DNA from 3 places in the Streptomyces sp. NPDC088261 genome. Region 3 is predicted to be linked to each of the others. Evidence: riboswitches for the same ligand, from Rfam matches in the RefSeq annotation. Region 3 holds a riboswitch; each other region holds the start of a gene.
The links. Region 3 has a riboswitch for S-adenosylmethionine ahead of ACIODU_RS06810 (putative leader peptide). Riboswitches for the same ligand answer to the same signal wherever they lie in the genome.

Region 1 (4,845 bases), on a different contig from region 3:
ACTGATCCCACCGGCCCCCAGGGTCGCCACCACCGCGGGCCCCGGCCCGGTCTCCTCCCCGGAGACCGGCCGGGGCCCGCGGCGTTGGCGGACGTCCTCCGGCGCGGTCCCGGCACCCCCGGCACCCCCGGGACCGGATGGTCCGCAGTACGGGCACCGGGCCCGCCGGGGCGGTGTCCGCCGATAGGCTGGGCCGTGGGTCCGGCGGCAGGCCGGGGCCCGTGGTGCTGACACCCAGGAGCGAGCATGAGCGCTGTTACCCCCGTCGGAGGCGACACCGTGGCGGCCCGGTCCTGGCCGGGCGTCCTCAACCCCCTGCTGCGCGGCGAGAACCTGTCCACGGACGACACCGCCTGGGCGATGAACCAGATCATGGACGGCGAGGCGACCGACGCGCAGATCGCCGGCTTCGCGGTGGCGCTGCGGGCGAAGGGCGAGACCGTCGAGGAGGTGTCCGGCCTGGTCCGCGCGATGTACGGCCACGCCAACACCATCGAGGTGCCGGGCCGTACGGTCGACATCGTGGGCACGGGCGGCGACCTCGCCAAGACGGTCAACATCTCCACGATGGCGGCGATCGTCGTCGCGGGCACCGGCGCGAAGGTCGTCAAGCACGGCAACCGCGCCGCGTCGTCCGCGAGCGGCGCCTCCGACGTCCTGGAGAAGCTCGGCGTCAACCTGGAACTGACCCCGCAGCGGGTCGCGGAGGTCGCGGAGGAGGCGGGGATCACCTTCTGCTTCGCGGTGAAGTTCCACCCCGCGCTGCGGTACGCGGCCAAGGCGCGGCGGGAGTTGGGCGCGCAGACCACCTTCAACATCCTCGGGCCGCTGACCAACCCGGCGCGGGTACGGTCCCAGGCCGTGGGCGTGGCGGACGTGCGGATGGCGCCCATCGTGGCGGGGGTGCTGGCCGAGCGCGGCAGTTCGGCGCTGGTCTTCCGGGGCGACGACGGGCTCGACGAGCTGACCACGACCGCGACGTCACGGGTGTGGGTCGTGCGCGACGGGAAGGTCGGCGAGGTGCCGTTCGACCCGCGGGACGTGGGCCTGGCGATCGTGCCCGTCGAGGCGCTGCGGGGCGCGGACGCGTCGTACAACGCGGATGTGGCGCGGCGGCTGCTGGCCGGCGAGACCGGTCCCGTACGGGACGCGGTGCTCCTGAACGCGGCGGCGGCGCTGGTCGCGCTGGACCCGACGGACGACGTGCTGGAACTCCAGCTGGCGGCGGGCATCGCGCGCGCGGCGGAGTCGGTGGACTCGGGGGCGGCGGGGCGGGCCCTGGCGCGCTGGGTCGAGGCGTCGCACCGGTAGCGGAAGCGGGCGGGGCACGGCCACCGGCCGCGCCCCGCCTCTTCCGTTCCCCCCACCTGCTCTGTTCCACATCCCGGACGCGGACTTGAGGCCGCTGCCCGGGTGTGTCAAGCTCGTGCACAAGGTCATGAGTGACAGCGATTTAGGCCCCGGCTCGCTGTCCGGCAACCCTCCGTCCGTGGCGGGGTGCCCCGGGTGAAGACCAGGCCGTAGGCAGCGAGGTCTATGGCAAGCGCGGACCCCTGGCTTTCCTGGGGTCCAGGTCCCCGAGGGAGCAGTCCCGTGACGTCCGCATACCTGAACGCCGCCGCGTCGCAGTCCAGCAGCACCACCACCGAGGACCCCGCCTGTGCGGCGCCGCTGCCCGTGCTCGGGCGCGACGTGACCGTCCCGCTCGTCACCGGGGGCGCGGTCACCTACGCGGCCCTCGACTACGCGGCCAGCGCCCCCGCGCTCCAGCGGGTGTGGGACGACGTCGCCGCCTACGCGCCGTACTACGGCAGCGTGCACCGCGGCGCCGGCTACCTCTCCCAGCTGTCGACGGACCTGTTCGAGAACAGCCGCCGCACCGTCGCGGAGTTCCTCGGCTGCCGCCCCGCCGACCAGGTCGTCTTCACCCGTTCGACCACCGACTCGCTCAACCTGCTGGCCGCCGTGATCCCCGCCGGCACCCAGGTCTTCGTGTTCGAGACGGAGCACCACGCCTCGCTGCTGCCCTGGCGCGACGCCCGGGTGACGTACCTGAACGCGCCCCGTACCCCCGAGGAGGCCGTCGCCACGCTCGACCGGGCGCTCGCCGGGCGGGAGCAGGGCCCCGCCCTGGTCTGCGTCACCGGCGCGTCCAACGTGACCGGGGAGATCTGGCCGGTACGGGAGCTGGCCGCCGCCGCCCACCGACACGGCGCCCGGATCGTCCTCGACGCGGCGCAGCTCGCCCCGCACCACCCCGTGGACATCGCCGAACTGGACGTCGACTGGGTCGCCTTCTCCGGGCACAAGCTCTACGCGCCCTTCGGCTCCGGTGTCCTCGCGGGCCGCGCCGACTGGCTGCGGGAGGCGGAGCCGTACCTCGCGGGCGGCGGCGCCAGCCGCAAGGTCGCCCGGCGCGCGGACGGCGGGGTGGACGTCGACTGGCACACCACGGCCGCCCGGCACGAGGCGGGCTCGCCCAACGTCATCGGCGTGTACGCCATCGCCTCGGCGTGCAAGGCGCTCGAAGAGGCCGGGTTCGACACGCTCGTCGCCCGGGAGCAGCGGCTCGTCCGCCGGGTGCGGGACGGACTGGCCGCGGTGCCCGAGGTCCGGGTGCTGTCGCTGTTCGGCGACGACGCCCCGCGCGTCGGCGTGCTCTCGTTCGTGGTGGAGGGCTGGAACAGCTCGCACTTCGCCGCCGCGCTCTCCGCGGAGTACGGCATCGGCGTACGGGACGGCCTGTTCTGCGCCCACCCGCTGGTACGGACCCTGCTGGGCAGCGACCCGCAGGACCCGGGGGAGTGCGGCGCCCCGGAGGCGGAGCCGGGCGAGCGTTCGCTCAACGCCATCCGGGTGAGCTTCGGCGCGGGGACGCCCGACGAGCACGTGGACCGGTTCGTCGGCGCGGTGAAGGAACTGGTGCGCGAGGGCGCCCGCTGGAGCTACCGCACCGAGGAGGGCCGCTGCGTCCCGGACCGGGACGGCGAGACCGTCTGACGTACGGCCTGACGGGCCCGCCCCGGCACCTACAGGAGGGGCCCGGCACCTCAGGAGGGGCGGTCTACGCGTCGAGTCCGATCGCGAAGGCCGCCTCCAGGTCGTGCTGGGAGTACGTACGGAACGCGACGTGGGTGTCCGTCGCCTCGACGCCGTCGATCTTGCTGATCGCCCCGGGGATGATGTCCGCCAGGTCGTCGTGCCTGGCGACGCGCACCATGGCGATCAGGTCGTACGTACCGGTGACCGAGAAGACCTCGCTGACGCTGTCCAGCGCGGCGATCGACTCGGCGATCTCGGGGATCCGGCCGACGCTGGTCTTGATGAGCACGATCGCGGTGATCACGGCTGACGTTCTCCCTCGGTGGCCACGGCTTTGACCTCCACCCTATCGCTACGCCGGTAACGCCCCCAGGCGTAGCAGAAGCCCGCGGCGAAGCCCACCAGATGGGCCAGGTAGGCGACCCCGGGCCCCGATCCGGCGTTCCGGGCGGCCACCCACTGGAGGACGAACCAGAAGATCAGCACGATCCAGGCGGGGAAGCGCAGCGGCAGGAAGAGGAGGAACGGGAAGAGGCTGGTGACCCGGGCCCGGGGGAAGAGCCGCAGGAACGCGCCCAGCACCGCGGAGATCGCGCCCGACGCCCCCACCAGGGTCTGCTCCGAGCCCGCGTTGGCCATCGCGTACACGAACAGGGCGGCGTAGCCGGCCCCCAGGTAGAACAGCGCGAAGTGCACTCGTCCCATCCGCTCCTCCGTCATCGCCCCGAAGACGTAGAGGAAGAGCATGTTCCCGAGCAGGTGCAGCCAGCTGCCGTGGACGAAGAGCGCGGTGAGGGGGGTCAGCAGGGCGCGCGGGGTGGGGTCGTGCGTCAGCTGGTGGGGGATGACGCCCCAGCGTTCGAAGTACGCGCTCTGCGCCCCGAGGAGCGCCTCGCCCGTCCCGTACGCGTGGGTGAAGCCCGACGCGGGGCTGATCAGGAACGTCAGCGCGCAGAGCGCGATCAGTCCGTACGTCACCACGGGGCCGTCGTTCGCCGTGCGCCAATTGATCACGGACAGAGCATGGCGTACCGGGAGTCATCGGGCGGGAATGCCTCGCCGGACCCTGGGGTACCCGGGAGGCCGTAGGGTTACGGGCGGACCTCCACACGTTCGACGGCGCACCGCCGGCCCCACCCCGACACTCAAGGACGGCACGATGACGACGGTTCCCCGGCCGACGGCCGCCACCCGGTGGCGCTGCACGCTCTGCGGCAATCTCACGCGCTTCGGTGACCCGTTCGTCGAGGGTCGTGGAGTACGTCCATCTGGACCTGGCGGGGGAGCCGAAGGTGGAGGAGCGTGAGGTGGTCAGTGAGACCATCGAGTCCGTGCGCTGCCGTTGGTGCAACGCGGTGGACCAGATCGAGCTGGTCGACAGGCCGGGCGCCGGTTCCTGAGGGAACCGCCCGAGGGTAGTGGGGTGACGGAGCGTGGAGCAGCCGGACAGCGGTGCCGAGCCGGCCGGTGCGGCCGGCGGTGACGCCGCCGAGGCGCTCGACCGTCCGCTCCCGGACGGGGTGAGACGCCGGGTCGTCGCGCTGGTCTCGGACGCCTTCGGCGGGCTGACCGTCACCGAACTCCCGGCGCAGCTGCGCCAGTACGCCCGGTTCACCCCGAACAGGCGTGCCAAGTTCGCGGGCAACGCGATGGCCGCCGCGCTGGAGAGCGACCCGCTCTTCCGCCAGCGGATCGGGGAGCGGATCACCCAGTCGCAGCCCGAGCTGTCCGCCGCCCTGGACGCCGGATCGCCGCCCGCCGCGGCCGATCCCGTCGACGTGGCGGCCGCCGCGTACGTGCTGC
Region 2 (4,845 bases), on a different contig from region 3:
GAGAGGGTCTCGCCCTCCGCCGGAACCTCGGCCTCGCCACCGGTGTACGTACGGAGGATGGTGGGGATGCGGACCTTGACGCTCATGGTGGGGTGCCTTCCTTCAGTGATGGGCGGGACGCGGGGGCGCGGCGCTCAGTGGGCCAGGCCGGCGGCGCGGAACGCGTCGAGGCTCGGGCGGATCGTGGCGGTGGGCCCGGTGGTCGGGGCCACGGCGTCCAGCGTCTTGAGGCCGTCGCCCGTGTTGAGCACGACCGTCGTCAGCGCCGGGTCGAGCAGGCCGGCGTCGATGAGTTTCTTCGTCACGCCGACGGTCACCCCGCCCGCGGTCTCCGCGAAGATCCCCTCGGTGCGGGCCAGCAGCTTGATCGCGTCCACGATCTGCTCGTCGGTCACGTCGTCCACCGCGCCGCCGGTGCGGCGGGCGATGTCGAGGACGTACGGGCCGTCGGCCGGGTTGCCGATCGCCAGGGACTTGGCGATGGTGTTCGGCTTCTGGGGCCGTACGACGTCGTGGCCCGCCTTGAAGGCGGTGGAGACCGGGGAGCAGCCCTCGGCCTGGGCGCCGAAGATCTTGTACGGCTTGTCCGCCACGAGGCCCAGCCTGATGAGTTCCTGGAGGCCCTTGTCGATCTTCGTGAGCTGCGATCCCGAGGCGATGGGGATGACGAGCTGGTCGGGCAGCTCCCAGCCGAGCTGTTCGCAGATCTCGTACGCGAGTGTCTTGGAGCCCTCGCCGTAGTACGGGCGGAGGTTGACGTTCACGAAGCCCCAGCCCTCGCCGAGCGGGTCGCCGATCAGTTCGGAGCAGAAGCGGTTGACGTCGTCGTAGTTGCCCTCGATGCCGACGAGTTCACCGCCGTACACCGCGGCCATGACGACCTTGCCCTGCTCCAGGTCGCTCGGGATGAACACGCAGGAGCGGAAGCCGGCCCGGGCGGCGGCGGCGCCGACGGCGCCGGCCAGGTTGCCGGTGGAGGAGCAGGAGAGCGTCGTGAAGCCGAAGGCACGGGCGGCCTCGACGGCGATGGCGACGACGCGGTCCTTGAAGGAGTGCGTCGGGTTGCCGGAGTCGTCCTTCACGTACAGGCCGCCGGTGACACCCAGTTCACGGGCGAGGTTGTCGGCCTTGACGAGCTTGGTGAAGCCGGGGTTGATGTTGGGCTTGGACGCCACGTCGGCCGGGACGGGCAGCAGCGGCGCGTAGCGCCAGATGTTGTCGGGGCCCTCGGCGATGCGCTTCTTCAGCTCGTCAGGGGTGCCGCTCGGCAGGTCGTACGCCACTTCGAGCGGCCCGAAACAGGACGCGCAGGCGAAGATCGGGCCGAGGTCGAAGCGCTCGCCGCATTCGCGGCACGAGAGGGCGGCGGCGGGTCCGAGGTCGACGGCACCGGGGGTGACACCGGGCGTGGGGACGGTCTGCACAGACATGGAGGCGAGGCCCTTTCCTCATCTTCCTCACGACGTACTTCGCCGCAAGACGGAATTGGCACCTTCCCCACCATGACCTCGCGGTCGGCGGGAGGGTTGCCGGGGCTTCAACGGGCCGTTCCCTCTGCCCCTCTGGATGAGCGGTATGGCATCGGATCCGGGGTCGGTCCCGCGATCCGAGCGTTTGTCCGGCGGACGACCCCCGACATGCGGTGGTCATTCGCGTTGTTCAAGACTGTAACCGAAGGAGCGGACCGTGGAGAGAGGGGTCCGTACCGCGAGATGGATCACTTTCAGGGAGAACCGACCGTGCTGGAAGAGGTGGAACGCTGGCTGACCAGGCGTTCCTGGTCCGTGGCCGACCGTACGCCCGACCGGCTCCTGGCGGCGAAGGCCGCGCGTGGCACGACCGTCAGCGTGGTGCTGCCCGCGCTGGACGAGGAGGAGACGGTCGGCGGGATCGTCTCGGTGATCCGGCGCGAGCTGATGGGGAAGGCGCCGCTGGTGGATGAACTGGTGGTGATTGATTCCGGTTCGTCCGACGCGACGGCGAAGGTGGCGGAGGAAGCGGGCGCGCGGGTGGTGCGCCGGGACGACATCCTGCCGAGGCTGCCGGCGCTGCCCGGGAAGGGCGAGGTGCTGTGGCGGTCGCTGCTGGTGACGGGCGGGGACGTGGTGTGTTTCGTGGACGCGGATCTGCGCGAGTTCTCGGCGGACTTCGTGACGGGGATCGTGGGGCCGCTGCTGACGGAGCCTGACGTGCAGCTGGTGAAGGCGATGTACGACAGGCCGCTGACGGCGCCGGGGGCCTCCGCGGGCCAGGGCGGGCGGGTGACGGAGCTGGTGGCGCGTCCGCTGCTGAACCTGCACTGGCCGCGCCTGGCGGGGTTCGTGCAGCCGCTCGGCGGGGAGTACGCGGCCCGGCGGAGCCTGCTGGAGCGGTTGCCGTTCCCGGTCGGGTACGGGGTGGAGCTGGGGCTGCTGGTGGACGCGCTGCACTGTGTGGGGCTGGACGCGCTGGGCCAGGTGGACGTGGGCACGCGGCTGCACCGGCACCAGGACGACCGGGCGCTGGGGCGGATGGCGGCGGCGATCTACCGGACGGCGCAGCTGCGTATGCCGCGGGCGCAGCTGGGGGCGCAGCTCGGGGCCCATCCGGGCGCGCAGCTGGTACGGCCCGAGCTGACGCAGTTCGAGCGGGGCGAGAGCGGCTTTGAACCGCGTACGTACGCCGTGGACACGGTGGAGCGGCCGCCGATGCGGGAGATCGCGGAGTACACGGCCGGCCGCGCGGCGTAACGCACCCTTCTAGTCCTATTTACCTATATTGCAGGCTTATGGAGACTCCTCTGGGCTTGTGGTTCCTCGCGGCGGCACACGGCGGCGTCACGGCCGAGCGGCTGTGGCTGCTGGGCGGGATGGCGGTCGCGCTGACGGGGGCGGGCGTGGTGGCGCTGGCGGCGGTACGGGGACGCGGGGGCGACTGATTCCCCCGCGCGGTCGCTCTCCGTACGTTTGAGCGTTTCCCGTACGGGCTAGATTTCGGCACATGGTTTCCGAGCAGGCCGCCCAGGTCCTCGTCGCGTCCAACCGCGGCCCCGTCTCGTACACACTCCGCGACGACGGAGCGCTGGAGGCCCGGCGCGGCGGCGGCGGGCTGGTCTCCGGCCTCTCCGCCATCGGCCCCGACACGGACGCGGTGTGGGTGTGCGCGGCGCTCGGCGACGGCGACCGCGAGGCGGTACGGCGTACCGGCGGCCGGCTGGACCCGGAGGACACGGGCGGGCAGCGGGTACGGATGCTGGGCATCGCCCCCGACGTCTACGCGGACGCGTACAACGGGGTGGCCAACTCCACGCTCTGGTTCGTCCACCACCTGCTCTACCAGACCCCGCTGGAACCGTCCTTCGGCGCGGAGTTCCGGGCGCAGTGGGCGTCGTACGAGGCGTACAACCGCGCGTTCGCCGAGGCTCTGGCGGACGAGGCGGGCGACGGCGCGTCCGTCCTGATCCAGGACTACCACCTGGCGCTGGTCCCCGGCATGCTCCGCGCCCTCCGTCCCGACCTGCGGATCGGCCACTTCTCGCACACCCCCTGGGCGCCGGTGGACTACTTCCGGCTGCTCCCCGACGACATCGCGCGCCAGCTGCTCCGGGGCATCCTGGGCGCGGACCGCGCGGCGTTCCTGACCCACCGCTGGGCGGACGCCTTCACGGCCTGCTGTACGGAGCTGCTGGGCGGCACCGGCAACACCAGGATCGGCGTGCACGGCCTGGGCGCGGACGCGGACTTCCTGCGCGAGCGGGCGCACCGCCCCGACGTGGACGAGCGGATCGTGTCCCTGCGCGAGGAGATCGGCGGGACGGACCGGCGGACGATCGTCCGGGTGGACCGTACGGAACTGTCCAAGAACATCGTCCGCGGCCTGCTCGCGTACCGCCAGCTGCTGACCGACCACCCGGAGTGGCGCGAACGGGTGGTCCACGTGGCCTTCGCGTACCCCTCCCGCCAGGACCTGTCGGTCTACCGCGACTACACGGCCGAGGTCCAGCGCGTGGCGGACGCGATCAACGAGGACTTCGGCACGGACGGCTGGCTCCCGGTCGTCCTGCACGTCAAGGACGACTTCGCCCGCTCCCTGGCGGCATACCGCCTGGCGGACGTGGCCCTGGTCAACCCGATCCGCGACGGCATGAACCTGGTCGCGAAGGAGATCCCGGTGGTCTCCGAGAACGGCTGCGTCCTGGTCCTGTCCCGCGAGGCGGGCGCGTACGAGGAGCTGGGCGAGGACGCGCTGGTGGTGAACCCGTACGACATCACGGCGACGGCGACAGCGCTCCACGAGGCCCTGACGATGCCCCAGGAAGACCGGGCGGAACGCACCAAACGCCTGACGGCGGCCGCCACGGCCCTCCCCCCGTCCCAGTGGTTCCTGGACCAACTGGAGGCGCTGCGCGCCTGAGGGCGCGGGGGTCGGGCGTGTCCGGGCGGGGGCGCGGTGTCAGGCGTGCCCGGGCGGGGACGCGCTCTGTCCGGCCGGCCGGGTCAGGTCCGGGACACGGCCTGCGCCAGGGCTGCCAGGAAGTCGGCGACGGCGGCGGGGCCCGGGAGGGTGAGGTCGGCTCGGGTGGACAGTTCGGGGACCTCGGTGCCGCTGCACACCAGGAGGCCCGGGTGGCCGTTCGCGCGGAGGGTGTCGACCGCCGCGTAGGCGGGGAGGTCGCCCAGGTCGTCGCCCGCGTACAGGACGGTCTCGGCGCCTGATTCCTGTACGTACTTCGTCAGCGCCACGCCCTTGTCCACGCCGGGCGGGCGCAGTTCCAGGACCATGCGGCCCGGTTCCAGGACCAGGCCGTGACGGGTCGCCAGGGCGGCGAGGGGGGTGCGCAGGGTGTCGAAGGCGGCCTGGGGGTCG
Region 3 (4,845 bases):
AGGTCGCGGCGAGGAACTGCCGGGCGCGCAGGTAGCGGTCCTCCTGGGCCAGGAAGCCGCCGCGCCGGAAGTTCTGCCCGGTGAACTCGTCCCAGGAGGTGACGACGTTCCAGGCGGCCCGGCCCGCGGACAGGTGGTCGAGTGTGGCGAACTGCCGGGCCACTTCGTACGGTTCGTTGAACGTGGAGTTGATCGTCCCGGCGAGGCCGAGCTTGTCGGTGACGGCGGCCAGGGCGGTCAGGACGGTGAAGGTGTCGGGGCGGCCGACGACGTCGAGGTCGTAAATCTCCCCGTTCTGCTCGCGCAGCCGCAGCCCCTCGGCCAGGAAGAGAAAGTCGAACTTGGCGCGCTCCGCCGTCCTGGCGAGGTGCGCGAAGGAGCTGAAGTCGATCTGGCTGCCGGCGGCGGGGTCGCTCCACACCGTGCTGTTGTTCACGCCGGGGAAGTGGGCGGCGAGGTGGATCTGCTTGACGGGCTTGCTCATGCGGGGTGCGTCCTTACGTGTCTTCGGAGCTCTCTTCCGAGCGGGCGAGGCCGGGGCGCGCTCAGAGCGCGGCGTACCGGTTCGCGGGGCGGGGCAGGCCGAGCAGGCCCCGCAGGGTGGCCGCCTCGTAGGCGGTACGGAACGCACCGCGCCGCTGGAGTTCCGGCACCAGGCCCCGGGTGATCCGCTCCAGGTCGTGGGGCAGGACGGCGGGCCGCAGGCGGAACCCGGTCAGGCCGGCCTCCTGGCCTTCGAGGAGCAGGTCGGCCAGCTCGGCGGGCGTACCGGTGAAGATCCGGGCGTCACTGGTGTACGGGGCGCCCGCGCGCTCCTCCAGGCGCGCCCGGCGGTCGGCGGCGGCCGCCGGGTCGTCGTCGAGGAAGACGACCAGGTCGCCGAAGACGTGGACGGTCTCACGGTCGCGGCCGGCGGTCGCCTGCGCGGCGCGGATCTCGGTGAGGATCGCCCGGATGTCCCCGGTGTCGCGCGGCGTGATGAAGCCGACGTCGGCCGAGGTGGCGACGAGGCGGAACGGTTCCGCACGGTGGGCGAGGGCGGCGACGACCGGCTGTCCCTGCGGCGGGCGCGGGGTGATGGAGGGGCCCTTGACGCTGAACCGCTCCCCCGTGAAGTCGATGTAGTGGAGCTTGTCGCGGTCGATGAAGCGGCCGGTGGCGGCGTCGCGGATCTCCGCGTCGTCCTCCCAGCTGTCCCACAGCCTGCGCAGCACTTCGACGTAGTCGCCCGCCTCGTCGAACAGCTCCTTGAGGAGGGCCAGGCCCGCGGGCGAGTCCAGCTCGTCGGCGCGCAGCCGGACGGCCGGCCTGCGCCCGAAGTGCGGGGCCTCGTCGGCGCGTCCGGACACCTTGACCTGGACGCCGGCCCGGCCGGCGCTGACGTGGTCCAGGGTGGCGATGGCCTTGGAGACGTGGAACGGCTCGGTGTGCGTGACGACGGCGGTCGGGATCAGCCCGATGTGCCGGGTCAGCGGGGCGACCCGGGCGGCGACCAGTACCGCGTCGAGCCGGCCCCGTACCTGATCGGTACGGCCGTCGGGCCCGGCGGAGGACGACGACTGGAGGCTCAGGGAGTCCTCGATGGTCACGAAGTCCAGCAGGCCCCGCTCGGCCTCGGTCACCAGGTCGGTCCAGTACCGCGCGGTGAACAGGTCGCGGGGCCGGGCCCCCGGCTCGCGCCAGGCGGCGGGATGCCAGCCCGCGGCGTCGAGGGCGACGGCCAGATGGAGGGGTGAGGGTGCTGAAGGCATGGCGGTATCGCTTCCCGCTCGGAAATCTCGTGGACTCGAAAAGGTGGATCCGAACGTCACGGGGTCGCGGAGCTCACCCGGACCGGGGGAACTCCTGGACATGCCGGGTGCCTTCCGTCTCCGGGGCTGTCTGTCCCGGGCGGAGGTCGGCGGACGTGCGTCGGAGGGCGCTGTACGTCGGGGCCGTGCGGCGGAGAAGGTGCCGCTACGGGGTGGGCCGCGGCGCGGCGTTCACGTACGCCGGACACAGGGCGCCGGCGACACGCTGGAGATCGATGTGACGCCGGGAGAACATGCCGACGGCGCGGGGGTGGCTCCTGACGGCGAAGGCCGTGCGCGTGCCGTACCGTCCTCGCACTGCCGTCACCTCCCGCCTCGACCGTTCGTACCGGTCCGAGCTCTCGCGCTTGCGCTGCCGTCTTCGGCGCCGCCGGGTCGTCACCTGGAGCACCCCGCCGCGTCTGGAGGGTTGCCGGTCAGCCAACCAGGGCTTGTCGCTGACACTCATAACCTGCGTGAACGGTAACTCCGCATCGGTGTCCGGCACAATCCCCACCCGATGACCCTCGATGCCCACGGACCGGCCCCCGGGCCCGCACCGGCCCGGGCGTGACCGGCGCGCGGGCGCGGTCGGTCCCGGTCGGTGTCCGCCGTTCCGTCCGGCCGGCGCCGCCAACCCCCCTGCGCCCCGGGGGATTTGTAACGGGACGATCATCAAAACGCTGCGCCGGATTGCCGGATTGTGACGGCGTGCGGACAGTACGTAACGTCTCGTGTCGGGGCCATGACATCTCCCGGAAACGGTTGTCCCGCCGGAACGGGCCGGTGCATCGTCACTGGGCGGCGTCCGACTCCCGTACGCCGTACCCCGGTTGAGGCGCGCGCACCACCCCGCGCCACCGACACGAAGGACACCCCCCATGGCAGCAGTGCGTACGAACAAACGGCGTATCGCCACCGCGATCGCCACCGCGGCGACCGTGGCCGCGATCCTCGGAGCGGGCACCGCCCTGCCGGCCCAGGCCGCCCCGGCCGAAGGCAGAGTCCTGCACGCCGGCTCCGCCGACGCCGTCAGCGGCAGCTACATCGTCACGCTCAAGAAGACGGCCGGCTTCTCGGCCAGGGCCACCGAGGGCAAGCAGCTCATCGCCGGGTACGGCGGCAAGGTGACGCGTACGTACACCTCCGCGCTCAACGGCTACGCGGCCTCCCTCAGCGGCACCGAGGCCGCGCGGCTCGCCGCCGACCCGGCCGTCGAGTCGGTCGAGCAGGACCAGAAGGTGTACGCGACGGCCACCCAGACCAACGCCCCCTGGGGCCTGGACCGCATCGACCAGGCGAACCTCCCGCTGAACGGCACGTACACCTACCCGGACTCGGCGGGCGGCAACACGACCGTCTACGTCCTGGACACCGGGGTGCGCATCACCCACCAGCAGATCGCGGGCCGCGCCTCCTACGGCTACGACTTCGTCGACAACGACGCCACCGCGCAGGACGGTTACGGCCACGGCACGCACGTCGCCACCACCGTCGCGGGCACCACCTACGGCGTCGCCAAGAAGGCGAAGATCGTCGCGGTCCGGGTCCTCGGCAACGACGGCTCCGGCACCACGGCCGGCGTCATCGCGGGCGTGGACTGGATCACCGCCAACCACGTGGCGTCCTCCGTCGCGAACGTCTCGCTCGGCGGCGGCGCCAGCACCACGCTCGACAACGCGGTGAAGAACTCGATCGCCTCCGGCGTCACGTACTCCATCGCGGCGGGCAACGCCGGTGCCCCGGCGGCCAACTACTCCCCCGCCCGCGTGCCCACCGCGCTCACGGTCGGCGCCACCACCAGGACGGACGCGAGGGCCTCGTACTCCAACTACGGCGCGTCCGTGGACCTCTTCGCCCCCGGCTCGGCCATCACGGCGGGCTGGAACAGCTCCGACACCGCGACCTACACCGGCGACGGCACCTCGTTCGCCGCCCCGCACGTCGCGGGCGCCGCCGCGGTCTACCTGACGAACCACCCCGGCGCCTCCCCGGCGACCGTGGCCGCCGCGCTGGTGAACGGCGCGACGTCCAACGTCCTGACCGGCATAGGCACCGGCTCGCCGAACAAGCTCCTCAAGCTCGTCCCGTAACGTCCCCGCACCACACGTCCCCGTACCACCGCGAGTCCCGCCGCCCGGCCCCCGGGCGGCGGGACTTCCGCGCCGCTACCCCTAGGGCGTGTCCGCAAAGTGGGGTCTGGCTCGCGGCGTCTGGCACGCGCGCTCGCGGCGTTGTCGGACCCACCCCGTACGTCCAGTACGGGGTGGGTCCTCCGCCTTGCGATCGCACGCACCAGACACCGCGAGCCCCGCCCTCCGGGCGGACGACCCCACTTCGCGGACACGCCCTAGTGCGTCACGCGCGTCACCGTGGGCGGCCGGGGCTGGAGTTCGCCGTCCAGGTACAGGTCGACCCGCTCGTTGTAGAAGGCGACCAGTCCGGCGATCGGCGCGAGCTGACGGGTCGGGAAGTCGTACGCCCACACCAGGTCGTCGTGGACACCGGCGGGCGTCTCGACCGACCAGTAGCCGCTGGTCCGTCCCTTGTACGGGCAGGCGGTCACCGTGTCCGTGGGCAGCAGGAGCGTGAAGTCGACGTTCAGACGGTCGAGGTAGTACCGCGTGGGCAGGCCCGTCTCGAACACCATGACCGAGGTGTCCGCCTCCGCCAGGACGACCCCGTCGAGTTCGACCCGGATCTCACGGCCGGAGCGCAGGGCGTCCACGCGGGTGTACGGGCTCCTCGGGTGGACAAAGACCTGCTCGTCCTCCTCGTACCACGCGTCGAGCGTCTCCCAGCGGAACCTGACCGTCCCCTCCAGGCCCTCGGACGCCCCCTCGGCCCACAGCCACCCGGCGTCGGGGACGACCCGGTCCCCCGCCTTCAGAGCCTGCCGCCGCGCGGGTCCGGGCGCCAGCTTGAGGACGCGGTCCTCGTCCACCAGCTCGCAGTCGACCAGGTCGCCGACCGGGACCGTGTACTGCGGATAGCCGGGCCACTCCCACACGTACCGCGCCCGCAGGGTGTCCACCACCGCGCGCCCGCCGAGAAA

Region 1: it holds a riboswitch for S-adenosylmethionine, as region 3 does, so the genes downstream of both, ACIODU_RS27310 (aminotransferase class V-fold PLP-dependent enzyme) here and ACIODU_RS06810 (putative leader peptide) in region 3, are expected to answer to the same signal.
Region 2: it holds a riboswitch for S-adenosylmethionine, as region 3 does, so the genes downstream of both, thrC (threonine synthase) here and ACIODU_RS06810 (putative leader peptide) in region 3, are expected to answer to the same signal.

Annotation. Positions count from the first base shown of each region.
Region 1 covers NZ_JBIURL010000017.1:28,124-32,968, reverse strand. The annotation lists gene ACIODU_RS27320 (cytochrome bc complex cytochrome b subunit) at 1-5, shown strand, start outside; gene trpD (anthranilate phosphoribosyltransferase) at 247-1,311, shown strand; SAM riboswitch class IV at 1,435-1,552, shown strand; gene ACIODU_RS27310 (aminotransferase class V-fold PLP-dependent enzyme) at 1,594-3,000, shown strand; gene ACIODU_RS27305 (Lrp/AsnC ligand binding domain-containing protein) at 3,065-3,346, opposite strand; gene ACIODU_RS27300 (rhomboid family intramembrane serine protease) at 3,343-4,020, opposite strand; partial or broken gene ACIODU_RS27295 (hypothetical protein) at 4,202-4,442, shown strand; gene ACIODU_RS27290 (NYN domain-containing protein) at 4,476-4,845, shown strand, end outside.
Region 2 covers NZ_JBIURL010000013.1:118,482-123,326, reverse strand. The annotation lists gene ACIODU_RS24140 (ubiquitin-like small modifier protein 1) at 1-86, opposite strand, end outside; gene thrC (threonine synthase) at 135-1,430, opposite strand; SAM riboswitch class I at 1,446-1,573, opposite strand; gene ACIODU_RS24130 (glucosyl-3-phosphoglycerate synthase) at 1,740-2,729, shown strand; gene ACIODU_RS24125 (hypothetical protein) at 2,768-2,917, shown strand; gene ACIODU_RS24120 (trehalose-6-phosphate synthase) at 2,980-4,392, shown strand; gene otsB (trehalose-phosphatase) at 4,476-4,845, opposite strand, start outside.
Region 3 covers NZ_JBIURL010000002.1:678,335-683,179, reverse strand. The annotation lists gene ACIODU_RS06820 (NtaA/DmoA family FMN-dependent monooxygenase) at 1-484, opposite strand, end outside; gene ACIODU_RS06815 (LLM class flavin-dependent oxidoreductase) at 546-1,751, opposite strand; gene ACIODU_RS06810 (putative leader peptide) at 1,957-2,046, opposite strand; SAM riboswitch class IV at 2,150-2,263, opposite strand; gene ACIODU_RS06805 (S8 family peptidase) at 2,672-3,883, shown strand; gene ACIODU_RS06800 (DUF427 domain-containing protein) at 4,141-4,845, opposite strand, start outside.